3 regions of the Pseudoduganella sp. R-32 genome follow, and region 3 is predicted to be linked to each of the others. Evidence: predicted binding sites of a transcription regulator. Region 3 holds the regulator's gene; each other region holds the start of a gene.
The links. Region 3 encodes HrcA, which represses chaperone genes, less so after heat shock. Its sites were predicted from a motif close to TTAGCACTCNNNNNNNNNGAGTGCTAA; they were not measured.
Positions count from the first base shown of each region.

Region 1: rpoH (RNA polymerase sigma factor RpoH) is a predicted target of HrcA. The motif match lies at 1,734-1,760, and genes of this name have one in related genera.
Region 2: groES (co-chaperone GroES) is a predicted target of HrcA. The motif match lies at 3,083-3,109, and genes of this name have one in related genera.

Region 1 covers NZ_CP183987.1:1,643,395-1,647,997, reverse strand. The annotation lists gene ftsY (signal recognition particle-docking protein FtsY) at 1-36, shown strand, start outside; gene ACN9MU_RS07780 (cell division ATP-binding protein FtsE) at 46-705, shown strand; gene ftsX (permease-like cell division protein FtsX) at 702-1,616, shown strand; gene rpoH (RNA polymerase sigma factor RpoH) at 1,862-2,752, shown strand; gene ACN9MU_RS07765 (PEP-CTERM sorting domain-containing protein) at 2,945-3,520, shown strand; gene ACN9MU_RS07760 (hypothetical protein) at 3,659-4,105, shown strand; gene ggt (gamma-glutamyltransferase) at 4,112-4,603, shown strand, end outside.
Region 2 covers NZ_CP183987.1:5,717,156-5,721,758, forward strand. The annotation lists gene ACN9MU_RS26175 (N-acyl amino acid synthase FeeM domain-containing protein) at 120-860, shown strand; gene ACN9MU_RS26180 (ThiF family adenylyltransferase) at 866-1,759, shown strand; gene pepA (flocculation-associated PEP-CTERM protein PepA) at 2,084-2,896, shown strand; gene groES (co-chaperone GroES) at 3,144-3,434, shown strand; gene groL (chaperonin GroEL) at 3,473-4,603, shown strand, end outside.
Region 3 covers NZ_CP183987.1:6,624,950-6,629,552, forward strand. The annotation lists gene ACN9MU_RS30300 (ExbD/TolR family protein) at 1-37, opposite strand, end outside; gene ACN9MU_RS30305 (MotA/TolQ/ExbB proton channel family protein) at 42-698, opposite strand; gene dapB (4-hydroxy-tetrahydrodipicolinate reductase) at 706-1,515, opposite strand; gene ACN9MU_RS30315 (outer membrane protein assembly factor BamE) at 1,532-2,059, opposite strand; gene fur (ferric iron uptake transcriptional regulator) at 2,166-2,594, shown strand; gene hrcA (heat-inducible transcriptional repressor HrcA) at 2,599-3,612, opposite strand; gene ACN9MU_RS30330 (HAD family hydrolase) at 3,617-4,312, opposite strand; gene ACN9MU_RS30335 (hypothetical protein) at 4,449-4,603, shown strand, end outside.

The sequences.
Region 1 (4,603 bases), 1.9 Mb from region 3:
AATGCGGCTGAATTTGTTGAAGCACTGCTCGCATAAGCGGCCTACATGATCGAATTCCAGCACGTCAGCAAACAGTATTCTCCCGACGGTGTCGCGCTGCGCGACATTTCCTTCACCATTGCCAAGGGCGAGCTGGTCTACCTTGCCGGCCCTTCCGGCGCCGGCAAGTCGACCCTGCTGAAGATGATTGCCGCCATGGAGCGCCCGACCTCGGGCAAGGTGCTGGTGAACGGCCAGGACATCGGCGCCCTGAAGCGCGCCGGCATTCCCTTCCTGCGCCGCAACCTGGGCCTGATCTTCCAGGAGCAACGCCTGCTGAACGACCGTTCGGTGCTGGCCAATGTCATGATGCCGCTGCTGGTGACCGGTTCGCCGCGCGCCGCCGCCGAGCAGCGTGCCCGGGCCGCCCTCGACAAGGTAGGCTTGCTGGACCGCGCCGACGGCCAGCCGCTGGCCCTGTCCGGCGGCGAGCAGCAGCGCGTGTCGATCGCACGCGCCATCGTCAACCGCCCGCAAATCATCCTGGCCGACGAGCCGACCGCCAACCTGGACCGCGCCAGCGCCAACCGGGTGATCGATGCGCTGCATGCCTTCCACTCGGTCGGCGTGACTTGCCTGATTTCCTCGCACGATGAACAGATCCTGGACGCCGCGGCACGCGTGATCCATCTCGAACGTGGCGAACTGATGAGGGAAGCCGCATGAGCACCTGGCTGCGCCACCACCTGTTCGCCCTCGGCTCTGCACTGGTGCACGTGCGCCGGGCGCCAGGTTCTTTCCTGTTCAATATCCTGGTGGTCGCGATTGCGCTGGCCCTGCCCTTCATGGGCGTGACCTTGCTCGACAATGTACGGCCGATGTCGGAGCAGATGGCGGTCGAGCCTGAACTCAGCGTCTTCATCAAGGCCGACACGCCGCGCGAACAGGCCACCGGGCTGGCCTCCTCGCTGCGCAACATTGCACCGACGGCCAAGATCATCTTCACTTCGCGCGAAAAAGCGCTGGAACAGCTCAATGCCAAGAGCGGCTTGTCCGACGTGGTCGCCACCCTGGGCGAGAATCCGCTGCCGGACAGCTACGTGGTGAAGCTGAACGCCTTCCAGGACGCGGCCGAAGGCAGCAAGATCGACAGCATCGCCGACCAGATGCGCGCCCTGCCGGGCGTGGAATCGGTGCAAGTCGATTCGGCCTGGGTAAAACGGCTGGCTGCCCTGCTGGGCGTGCTGCGCCTGGCCCTGCTCCTGCTGGCCGCCACGCTGGCCACAGTGGTGGTGGCGGTAGTGTTCAATACCATACGCCTGCAAGTGATGACCCAGCGCGAAGAAATCCTGGTGTCCAAGCTGATCGGCGCCAGCGACAGTTTCATCCACCGCCCCTTCTATTACACCGGCGCCCTGCTCGGCCTGTGTGCCGGCGGCGTGGCCCTGGGCGGCGTGGCGCTGGCCCTGCAGCCCCTCAACCGGGCCATTGCAGAGTTTGCAAGACTGTATGCCTCCGAATTCCAGCTGGCTCCGCTCGATCCCCTGGGCACGGCCGGCCTGCTGGCCCTGTCCGCCGGCCTCGGCCTGATCGGCGCCCTGCTCTGCGTCCAGCGTCATCTTTCCAGGCTAAATTGAAAGTGCGTACCCGCACGGAGCCGCGCCCCTGCCCGCCTTATCCTGACTTTGATCCAACGCAAGGAATAGCGCTTTGCCGATAGTGTTTTTGCTATCAGAGCCATAAAATCCCAGCAATTGGCACTCACCAAGGGAGAGTGCTAATATATGTTCAGAACGGCATGATAGAGGTTAAGAATCATTTAAGTTCTGTCGTGCATGCTGGTAACTCTGAAAAGCATTCCCTTCAAGCGAGGATAGACAAGATGACCGCAACAAACGCACTGGTACCTGCCGGCAGCAACGCGCTGACCCTTGGCTTCAGCGGGAGCCTGGGCAACCTGGACGCTTATATCTCGGCTGTCAATCGCCTGCCCATGCTGACCCATGAGGAAGAAGTGGCGCTGGGCAAGAGCCTGAAGGAAAAGAACGATATCAAGGCCGCGGAAACGCTGGTGACTTCTCACCTGCGCCTGGTGGTGTCGATCGCGCGCGGCTACCTGGGCTATGGCCTGCCGCACGGCGACCTGATCCAGGAAGGCAATATCGGCCTGATGAAGGCAGTCAAGCGCTTCGACCCCGACCAGGGCGTGCGCCTGGTGTCCTATGCCATGCACTGGATCAAGGCTGAAATCCACGAATACATCTTGAAGAACTGGCGCCTGGTCAAAGTGGCCACCACCAAGGCCCAGCGCAAGCTGTTCTTCAACCTGCGCAGCCACAAGCAGGGGCTCGACGCCATGTCGCCGGCGCAAATCGACGAACTGGCCAAGACCCTGGACGTGAGGCGCGAGGACGTGATCGAGATGGAAACCCGCCTGAGCGGCCGTGACATCGCGCTGGAAGCGCCGTCCGACGACGAAGACGACAAGTTCTCGCCCATCGCCTACCTGTCCTCCGACAATATGGAGCCGACCAAGGTGCTGGAAGCGGAACAGGTGGTGCGCCTGCAGTCCGAAGGCCTGGAAACCGCCCTGTCCAAGCTCGACGCCCGTTCGCGCCGCATCGTCGAGGCACGCTGGCTGGCCAACGACGATGGTTCGGGCGCCACGCTGCATACGCTGGCGGAAGAGTTCGGCGTGTCGGCCGAGCGCATCCGCCAGATCGAAGCGGCTGCGCTGAAGAAAATGAAGGGTGCGCTGGCCGCCTACATGTAAGCCTGCACCCTCCGGCAAAAGCACCGATTCCGCAAGGGTCGGTGCTTTTTTACTTTTGGGCAAGCTTCTTAATGTCGGGAATTTTTACATTCCACATCGCAACTATCGCTAAGCCCTTGATATGGCTGAGTTTGAATTCCTGGCATAGCGATTGCTTAGTAACTCTCAAGCACACTCACTGAGGAGTTACCCATGTTCAAGAAGCTTGCATTGACCGCAATTTGCGCCCTGACAGCCAGCTTGGCCGTTGCAGGCCCGACCAAAGACGGACAAACCTACGGCAATCCACTGGCATTGACGGTTGATTCGGTAATCAGTGCTGGCTGGAATCCTGACGGTGAATCGGTTTGGACCTTTGCCGACTGGATTCACGTAAAAGACCTGGAGGTCCTGTACGTGACGGTGAGCGTCGACACCACCTTCGACTTTGGCATTACGCCGCCAAATGGCGGCAGCGTCCAGGATTTCGACTTCGACCTCTTCCTCGACAACGTTGGGGTGGCCAAGACCCTCCCCAAGCCCAGCAGCTATTCCGCTTACTGGGACGAAGTTTCCCTGACGGCGGGCGTCGTCCACACCTTCAAGCTCAATTCGCTGAACGTGCACGACAACAATACCAATGTCGAATTCAAAGTCATGGCCAACAGCGCCAATGCGCCGACCGACCCGGGCCTTCCCCCGCAAGAGGTTCCGGAACCCGCTTCCTTGGCACTGCTTGGCGTCGGCCTGATGGGCTTGGGGGTAGCCCGCCGCCGCCGCACACAATAAGTTGTGAAAACCAACTATAAAAACTGGCGCCCTCCGGGGCGCTTTTTTTTCGGCACGACCATACTGTTGAGTGGACTCAACAGTGCAACACGATAGTTTGTAATTTGCTAAGCTGTTCCCAGGCCAGAGGAGAACATCATGCAAGCTAGACTGATCTGTCTGGGCATGGCGGGCCTGGTCCTCGCCATTGCCGCCGCCTGCGGCTCGACCCGCAGCACTGCCGAGGATGCAGCCAGCCGCCCGGCACCACGCACCAGCGCCAGCTACGTCCTGGCACAAGGGGAAATCGTCAAGCTGGCCCCTGCAGTCACGCTCAAGCTCGAGCGTGTCAATGACAGCCGCTGTAAAAAAGGCGCAGTCTGCGTCTGGGCTGGATACATCAGCTACAGCTTCGTGCTGAGCGACCAGCAAGGCAGCTCCAGCTTCGTGCTGGCGGACGCCATGCCGGGGGCCAGCAAGACCGTGACGCTTAATGGGCTGACCTTCACGCTGCTGGGGATGGAGCCGGCAGAACCGCCGTCGCTGAAGGCACCGGCGCCGGATTATCGGGTAAGCTTGCGGGTAAATATTTCCCAGCCAACATAGCTGCCCATGACGCCACATGCCCTGCCCCGACGACTGACGTCCACCATCATCCTTGCGCTGGCGTTCAGCGCCCCGGCCTGGGCCAAGACCCCGGTTGCCAGCGGCACCGGCGGCGCCGTGGCGACCATCAGCGAGCCGGCCTCGCAGGCCGCGCTGGCGATCCTCGACAAAGGCGGCAACGCGGTCGATGCGGCAGTGGCGGCGGCGGCCACGCTGGGCGTGACCGACCCGTTCAGCTGTGGCGTGGGCGGCGGCGGCTTCATGGTGATTTACCTGGCCAGGGAAAACCGCGTCATCACGCTCGACCATCGCGAGGTGGCGCCGGCATCGTTCCAGTCCAACGCTTTCGCGCCGGATGGCAAGGCGATGGATTTCGAGACCGCGGTCGCCAGCGGCATGGCCGTTGGCGTGCCGGGCACGGTGCGCGGCTGGCATGATGCGCTGGACCGCTACGGCACCATGTCGTTCAAACAGGTGCTGGCCCCGGCCATCAAGGTG
Region 2 (4,603 bases), 910 kb from region 3:
TGCCGGCACGCCCTTCCCGCGCACGCTTGCATGAGCTCCCGTTGCGACAGCAAGCTGAACTTGTCATTATTTATTTACGAAAAGACCACAAATTCTGACAAGTTTTGCTGGGAGGGACTATGCAGTACAAGCAGGTCGAACGGGTCGACGCTGCGCTGGACGCAACACGCACCGACGACCCCTTTCGCGATGACCGCTTGCTGGCGGAAATGCAGGACATCGTCACCGGGGAGAACACCTTCGGCATCAGATTAGTCGACACGCCCGAAGGGCGTAGCAAGGCTAGCATGCTGATCCACAAGATGTACGCCTGGCGTGGCCTGGAGGGCACCCATGCACTGACCGATGACCCGAACCGCGTCACGCTCATGGCGCACAACCGCGACGAAGCAGTCGGCACGCTGACCCTGGGGCTGGACAGCCCATCCGGCATCCTGGCCGACCAGCTGTTCCGCGCCGAGATCGACGCCTTCCGGGCGCGCGGCAAACGTGTCTGCGAATTCATCAAGCTGGCCTTCGACATGGGGCCAAAATCGAAGAGCTACCTGGCAGCGCTGATCCACCTGGCCGTCATGTATGCCTACGACATCCACCGCTACGACGTGCTGTTCATCGAAGTCACGCCGCGCCATCGCCAGTTCTACCAGCGCATGCTCGGCTTTCGCCAGCTTGGCGAAGAGGTCGTCAATCCGCGCGTCAACGTGCGCGGGGTGCTGATGCACATCGAACTGTCGTACATGAAGGAGCAGATCCGCCTCCATGGCGGACAGCCCGATTCCGAGGAACGTTCCTTCTATCCCCTGTTCTTCTCGCAGCATGAAGAAGCGGGAATCATCAACCGCCTGCGGGAACAGGAATAATCGCCATGGCCGAATCCAACACCGAACGCCGCTTCGATTACGAGCAAGCCTTCTCGCGCAATATCGGCTGGGTCACCGAAGCGGAGCAGCAGGCACTGCGCAACAAATGCGTGGCGATCGCCGGCGTCGGCGGCGTGGGCGGCGTGCATTTGCTGGCCTTGGCGCGCATGGGCGTGGGCGCCTTCCACCTGGCCGACTTCGACACCTTCGACATCCCCAACTTCAACCGCCAGGCCGGCGCCTTCATGTCGACGCTGGGCCAGCCCAAGGTGGAGGTGATGGCGCGCATGGCGCGCGACATCAACCCCGAAGTCAAGATCCGCACCTTTCCGCAGGGCGTCAACCAGGGCAACCTGCGCGATTTCCTGCAGGGGGCGGACGTGTATGTCGACGGGCTCGACTTCTTCGCCTTCGAGGCGCGCAAGCAGACCTATGCCATGTGCGAGGCGCTGGGCGTGCCGGCCACTTGCGCGGCGCCGCTGGGCATGAGCGTGGCGGGCCTGAACTTCGTGCCGGGCGGGACGACCTTCGAAGAGTACTTCGGCTGGGGCGACCTGCCGGAGCTGGACATGGCAATCCGCTTCCTGGTCGGCCTAGCGCCGGCCGCCCTGCATCGCAGCTACCTGGTGCCGGGCGGTATCAACCTGGCGGAGCGGCGCGGCGCCTCGACCTCGATGGCTTGCCAGCTTTGCTCGGGCGTGGCCGCCACCCAGGCCGTCAAGATGATGCTCAAGCGCGGCAAGATCCTGGCCGCACCGCATGGCTTCCAGTACGACGCCTATCGCGACAAATTCGTCTACACCTGGCGACCGGGCGGCAATAGCCATCCCCTGAACTGGCTAGCAATTCAGTTAGCCAAGCGCAAATTCTCGGCAATGCTTGCCGCGCAGTCGAAATAAATGCAGTTTAATTTTAAATTAATACTCACGCCGAGCGCGGCATAAAAAGTCACACAAAATATCAAAACATGCGAATGCTCACCAAATATATCATCCAAGTCATTGAATTTGCTACTTAATCTTGAGAAGCTACATGTCGGAATATTTTACAGAGCAGGCCGCGCAGCGCAAACAACATGGTTTGAAAGTTAATACTAAGTTTTTGTTTTTCGGCCGCATTTTAAATGTGGCATATGTATTGCTTTGATAAAGATCATGACCTGAACAAATTTAATGCTCAGTCATCCCAAAACTGGTGCTTTATCCTCTCAACGGAGAAATGTAATGAAGATTCTCACACCTAGCGTTCGCGGCCTGGCCGCCAGCATGCTGCTAGCGTTTGGCGCTCTGGCAACTGGCAGCGCTGCCGCTGCACCCTCCTTCCAGGTGGACCCAACGGGACTGGCACCTGCCGGCAACATCTTCACCGCCGACGCCATCAACGGCGTGTCGTCCGCGCGCGTGGCCTATACCGGCGTGGGCAACAATTACGTGTCCAACGGCTACATCGTGTTCAGCGGCTTTTCGCTGAATTCGAACAACGTGTCGACTACGGATACCCGCGTCAACTTCGACTATGGCTTGTATGCCACGTTCCACCAGGACTTCTCTTGCAGCGGCATTCTTGGCCCGGGCGTTTCCTGCACCCCGACCGCGCTGTCGCTGCAGCTGTGGGCCGACGTCGGCAACGACAACACCTATAACCAGGCCGTGGTCGGAACCGATCCGTCCATTAACTTTGCCGGCGCCCAGACCCAGCTGGCCTGGTCCGACTTTGCCTACAATGGCGTAGGCGGCATCGACAACCTCGGCGGCGTGTTCCAGAACGTCACCATGAGCTGGTTCCTGACTGCGGAAGGCAAAGCCTACTTCTTCGACCCGGATCCGTTCTACACTGCCTCGTTCGCAGCATTCAACAACACCACGCAAGGCGTCGATTGCGATACCGTGGATTGCACCAACGCCCTCGACATTGCCATCACGCAGGAAGGCGGTATCCTCGATTTTGTCGCCCCCGTCCCTGAACCGGGCGTGCTGGGGTTGCTCGGCATCGGCCTGCTCGGCATGGCCGGCGTGCATCGCCGCAAACAGCATTGATCTGCGTGCGTGACCATGATGGGACCGGCGACGGTCCCATTTTTCTTTTATAACTGCCCCGCTTTACCCCCTCCCCGCCACTCGCGCGCCATGCCGTTGCATCTCTGGCATGATTGATATCAATTCAACGCTTGACCAAGCGCAAAGAAATTCCCTTGAAAAGGGAAAGTGTCGTCCCTATAATTGTTGGCACTCGTTAGCCGAGAGTGCTAACAACTGTCAATAAACCGAGTAAAAGGAGTTTTGTATGAACCTTCGCCCTTTGCATGACCGCGTCATCGTCAAACGCCTGGACCAGGAAACCAAGACCGCGTCCGGCCTGATCATCCCTGATGCAGCCGCTGAAAAGCCGGACCAGGGTGAAGTGCTGGCAGTTGGCAACGGCAAAGTTGCTGACAACGGCACCGTGCGTGCTCTGGAAGTGAAAGTGGGCGACCGCGTTCTGTTCGGCAAATACGCCGGCCAAGCCGTCAAGGTAGACGGCCAGGAACTGCTGGTAATGCGCGAAGAAGACATCATGGCCGTGGTACAGAAGTAATCACAGCCCCCTAGATACAGAATTCAGGAGAAACAAACATGGCAGCTAAAGAAGTCATTTTCGGCGATTCCGCACGTTCCAAGATGGTCGAAGGCGTGAACATCCTCGCCAACGCAGTGAAAGTCACCCTGGGCCCGAAAGGCCGCAACGTGGTGCTGGAGCGCTCCTTCGGCGCCCCAACCGTCACCAAGGACGGCGTTTCGGTCGCCAAAGAGATCGAACTGAAAGACAAGCTGATGAACATGGGCGCGCAGATGGTCAAGGAAGTCGCTTCCAAGACCTCCGACAACGCCGGTGACGGTACCACCACCGCAACCGTGCTGGCCCAGGCCATCGTCCGCGAAGGCATGAAATACGTTGCCGCCGGCATGAACCCGATGGACCTGAAGCGCGGCATCGACAAGGCAGTTGCTGCCACCGTCGAACAGCTGAAGTCCATCTCCAAGCCATGCACCACCTCCAAGGAAATCGCCCAGGTTGGCGCGATCTCCGCCAACTCCGACGCATCGATCGGCGAGCGCATCTCCGAAGCGATGGAAAAAGTGGGCAAGGAAGGCGTCATCACCGTTGAAGACGGCAAGTCCCTGCACGACGAGCTGGACATCGTGGAAGGCATGCAGTTCGACCGCGGCTACCTGTCCCCATACTTCATCAACAACCAGGAAAAGCAAGTTGCCGTCCTGGAGAACCCATTCGTCCTGCTGTGCGACAAGAAGATCTCCAACATCCGCGACCTGCTGCCAGTACTGGAGCAAGTAGCAAAAGCCGGCCGTCCACTGCTGATCATCGCTGAAGACATCGAAGGCGAAGCACTGGCGACCCTGGTGGTCAACAACATCCGCGGCATCCTGAAGACCTGCGCAGTGAAAGCTCCTGGCTTCGGCGACCGTCGCAAGGCCATGCTGGAAGACATCGCCATCCTGACCGGCGGCCAGGTAGTGGCTGAAGAAGTCGGCCTGACCCTGGAAAAAGCCACCCTGGCAGAACTGGGCCAAGCCAAGCGCATCGAAGTGGGCAAGGAAAACACCATCGTCATCGACGGCGCAGGCGAAGCTTCGGCCATCGAAGGCCGCGTGGCACAGATCCGCACCCAGATCGAAGGCGCGACCTCCGACTACGACCGCGAAAAACTGCAAGAGCGCGTGGCCAAGCTGGCCGGCGGCGTTGCC
Region 3 (4,603 bases):
CCTTCTGCCGGTGATGGTTGAAGGAGCCGAATGCCATCAGTTCAATCCCTGGCCAGGTAAGCGTGCAAGTCGTGCGCGAAGGCGTCGAGCTCGGACAGCGTGATGCGGTTGATGCGGTTAAAGCCGTTATACGCCAGCACCGCCGGAATCGCCACGGTCAGGCCGACGCCGGTCATGATCAGCGCCTCGCCCACCGGACCGGCCACCTTGTCGATCTGCACCGTGCCCTGCGCCGACACCGCCGCCAGCGCATGGTAGATGCCCCACACGGTGCCCAGCAAGCCGACAAACGGCGCGGTCGACGCGATCGACGCCAGCAAGGTCAGGCCCGATTCCAGCCGCGTGGTCGAGACATGGATCGCATCGCGCAGCACGCGCGTGACCTGCTCCGAGCGCCCCATTTCGGCGGCGATGCTGCCGCCCTTGGCATGCGCCAGCTGGTGCGCCCCGGCCTGCGCCACAGCCGCAAAGATTCGCTCCTGGTCGCGCGCCACCATCAGCGCCACGCCATCGGCCACTGAGGGCGCGTCCCAGAACGCCTGCACCACCGGCGCCGCGCGCCGGATGCGCCACGAAGCCCAGCCCTTCCACAGGATGAAGAACCAGGAGGCCAGCGACATCGCCAGCAGCAGGTAGGCCACGGCATGGCTGATTGCGTCGCCGCGCTGCCAGTAGCTGGCGAAGGTAAAGTGCTCCATCAGCCGATCAGCCGTTCAGGCCCAGCACGTCGTACATATCGTACAAGCCGGTCTTCTTGTCGGCCAGCCATTGTGCCGCGCGCAGCGAGCCGTTGGCGTAGTGCTGGCGCGAAGAGGACTTGTGGCTGATTTCAATGCGCTCGCCCTCGGTGGCAAACATCACGGTATGGTCGCCGATGATGTCGCCGCCGCGCACGGTGGCAAAGCCGATCGAGGACGGATCGCGCGGGCCGGTCACGCCTTCGCGCGCGAACACGCCGCACTCCTTCAGGTCGCGCCCCAGCGCATCGGCAATCACCTCGCCCATTTTCAGCGCGGTGCCGGACGGCGCATCGACCTTGTGGCGGTGGTGCGCCTCGATGATCTCGATGTCGTAGCCCAGGTCGAACTGCTTGGCGGCGAACTCCAGCAGCTTCAGCGTCACGTTGACGCCCACGCTCATGTTCGGCGCGAACACGATCGCGGTCTTTTGCGCCGCTGCCGCGATGGCCGCCTTGCCCGCTTCATCGAAGCCGGTGGTGCCGATCACCATCTTCACGCCATGCTCGGCGCAGTAGGCCAGGTGGGCCAGGGTCCCTTCCGGGCGGGTGAAGTCGATCAGCACGTCGGCGCCGGCCAGACCGGCGGCCAGGTCGGCGGTGATGGCCACGCCGGCCGGCTGGCCGGTAAAGGCAGCGGCATCGCTGCCCAGGGCCGGCGCGCCTTCGCGGTCCAGCGCGCCGGACAGGCGTGCCTCGGGCGCCTTCTGCACCGCCTCGATCAACATATGGCCCATGCGGCCGCTGGCGCCGGCGATGGCGATATTCAGTTGCGTCATCTCGCTGTTTCCTCGGTTATTGCTTGGTGCCCGATTCCTGGCCGCCCGGCAGCGGCGCCTTGCCCGGCGCCAGGTTGCCCTTGGCATCCTCGGACTTCTTGAATTCCTTGATCGGGCCGGCGATGCGCGCGATGTATTCCTGTTCGGTCGGCAGGTCGCCGCCCTCGAAGCTGGCCACCTTGTCCTCCTGGTCGAAGAACACCACCACCGTGCTGGTGGTCAGCTCGCCATTGCCCTTGGCCAGGCGGAACGGGTAGTCCCAGCGCTTGCCGTGGAAGGCATCGGCCATCAGCGGCGTGCCGAGCAGGAACTTGACCTGGTCCTTCGTCATGCCGTTCTTGAGCTGGGCCAGCATCTCCTTCGACACGAAATTGCCCTGCTGGATATCGGGGCGGTAGGGCGAGAAGAACCACAGGAATTTCTGCGTCTTGGTGATCTGGGTGGTCTGGGCCCCCTGCGAGGCTTCCACCGGGGCCACGGTGGCTGGCTTGCTGGCGCAGGCAGCCAACAGGGCGGCAGCCAGCAGCGGAGTGCTACGTTGCAACAAAGACAGCGGGGTCAAACGCATATTATGCATACCTCAATTCCGTGAGCAGAAGTGCCTAAAACGCTATATCATAAAGCACTTCCCGCAACTGACGTTAGCAAACATGAGTAACAGCCCTACCGACCTGAAGGCCTCCGGCCTGAAGGCTACCCTGCCGCGCCTGAAGATCCTCGATATTTTCCAGAGCAGCCCCGTGCGCCACCTGACGGCGGAAGACGTGTACAAGCTGCTGCTGGCCGAAAACATGGACGTCGGCCTGGCCACGGTGTACCGCGTGCTGACCCAGTTCGAACAGGCCGGCTTGCTCAACCGCAACCATTTCGAAAGCGGCAAGGCGATTTTCGAGCTCAACGAAGGCTCGCACCACGACCACCTGGTCTGCCTCGATTGCGGCCGGGTGGAAGAATTCGTCGACGAAGAGATTGAAAAGCGCCAGCAAAGCATCGCCGCCGAGCGCGGCTTCAAGATCGCCGAACACGCGCTGGCCATCTACGGCAGCTGCACCAAGGTCAACTGCCCGCACAAGCATTGATTTTTCAGTGGTTGCTCAGCGCGTTCGACAGCAGCCGCGACGTGATATCGACAATCGGGATCACTCGCTCGTACGCCATGCGGGTCGGCCCGATCACCCCCAGCGTCCCCACGATCTTGCCGTTGGCCTCATAGGGCGCGGTGACCACGCTCATTTCATCCATCGGCACCAGCTGCGATTCGCCGCCGATGAAGATCTGCACGCCGGAGGCCTTGGACGACACGTCCAATAGCTGCATCAGCCCGGTCTTTTGCTCGAACAGGTCGAACATCGCGCGCAGCGAGCTCATGTTCGAGGACAGGTCGGCCACCGACAGCAGGTTGCGCTCGCCGGCGATCACCATGTCTTCCGATTCGGCCATGGCCTCGCTGCCCGCCTCCACCGCCGCCTGCATCAGGCGCCCCATATCGTCGCGCAACTGGCGCAGCTCATGCTGCAGGCGCCCGCGCACGTCCTCGAACGACAGCCCGGAATAGTGCTGGTTGATGAAATTGGCCGACTGCTGCAACTGGGCCGGCGTGTAATCGACGTCGGTCAGCAGGATGCGGTTTTGCACGTCGCCGCCGGGTGAAACAATCACCAGCAGCACCCGCTTTTCGCCCAGGCGCAGGAATTCGATCTGCTGGAACACCGACTCGTGGCGCGGCGCCAGCACCACGCCGGCAAACTGGGTCAGCGACGACAGCATCTGGGCCGCATTGGCAATCAGCTTTTGCGGCTGCGGCGAGGCCGCGCGCAGGCTGGCCTGCACCGCGCTTTCATCGATGTGCTGCACCGTCAGCAGGGTGTCGACAAAGATGCGGTAGCCGCGCGGGGTCGGCACCCGTCCCGCCGAAGTATGCGGGCTGGCCACATAGCCCTGCTCTTCCAGGTCGGCCATGATGTTGCGGATGGTGGCCGGCGACAGCTCCAGCCCGGAGATCTTGGACAGGGCGCGCGAGCCCACCGGCTGGCCGTCGGCGATGTAACGCTCAACCAGGGCTTTGAGCAGGGTTTGGGCACGGATATCGAGATGCATAGGCCTATTCTGCCAACTGTTGTTCCAGCCACGCAAGCAATTCATCGAGCGTGGCGCAAATCGCGTCCGGCTGCGGCGCACCGTCCGGCAGGCCGGCGCCGTGCCGGTTCATCCACACCGCGCGCAAGCCGGCCGCCTGCGCCCCCGCCACGTCCAGCGCCAGGTCGTCGCCCACGTACACCGCATCGTGCGGCGCCACGCCCAGCGCCTGGCAGGCCGCGCGGAAGATGTCCGGCGCCGGCTTGGCCGCGCCGAAACGAGCCGCCGCCAGCGATACCTCGAAATGGTGGGCCAGGCCGATCACTTCCAGGTCGGCATTGCCATTGGAAATCGTGCCCAGCTGCACATGCTGGCGCAGCTTGAGCAAGCCCGGCAGTACATCGTCATACGGCGTGACTGCATTGCGCGCGGCAAAGAAGTGCGCCATCGCGCCCTCGACATGGGCCGCGTCCTCGCCGGCCGCGGCAAAGGCCGCGTGCAAGCTGGCGCGGCGCAGCTGGCCCAGGTCGATCAGCAGTTCCGGCTGGGCCGCCGCCAGTTCGGCACGGTGCGCGCGCAAGGCATCGATCGACCATTGCGCCGCCACCCTGGGCGCATGAGCCGCCAGCCAGGCGTGCAGCGTCAGCTCCGCTTCAGCGATGACGGGCGCGATCGGCCACAGGGTGTCGTCCAGGTCGAACAGGATGGCTTTCGGCTTCATGGGCGCATTGTACCGCGCCGCGGTTGCAAGCTGTTACAAGGGAAAAGCTGGCCAAATCGGCTATGGATGGTGCAAATGCACTAAAATAGGCGCCGATTTGACCGCGCGACGCGCGCAACCGACTGGAGAAAGTGGAATGAAGAGTAAGTATCTGTCTGCCGCCGCCGCGCTGCTGTGCGTCGCCGGACTGGCCGCCTGCGGCGGCAAGGGCAATGGCAGCATCGCCCTGGTAGTCCAGGTCCTCGGACTGGACCGCGGCGACCTGGTGCTGCAGAACAATGGCGGCGACGA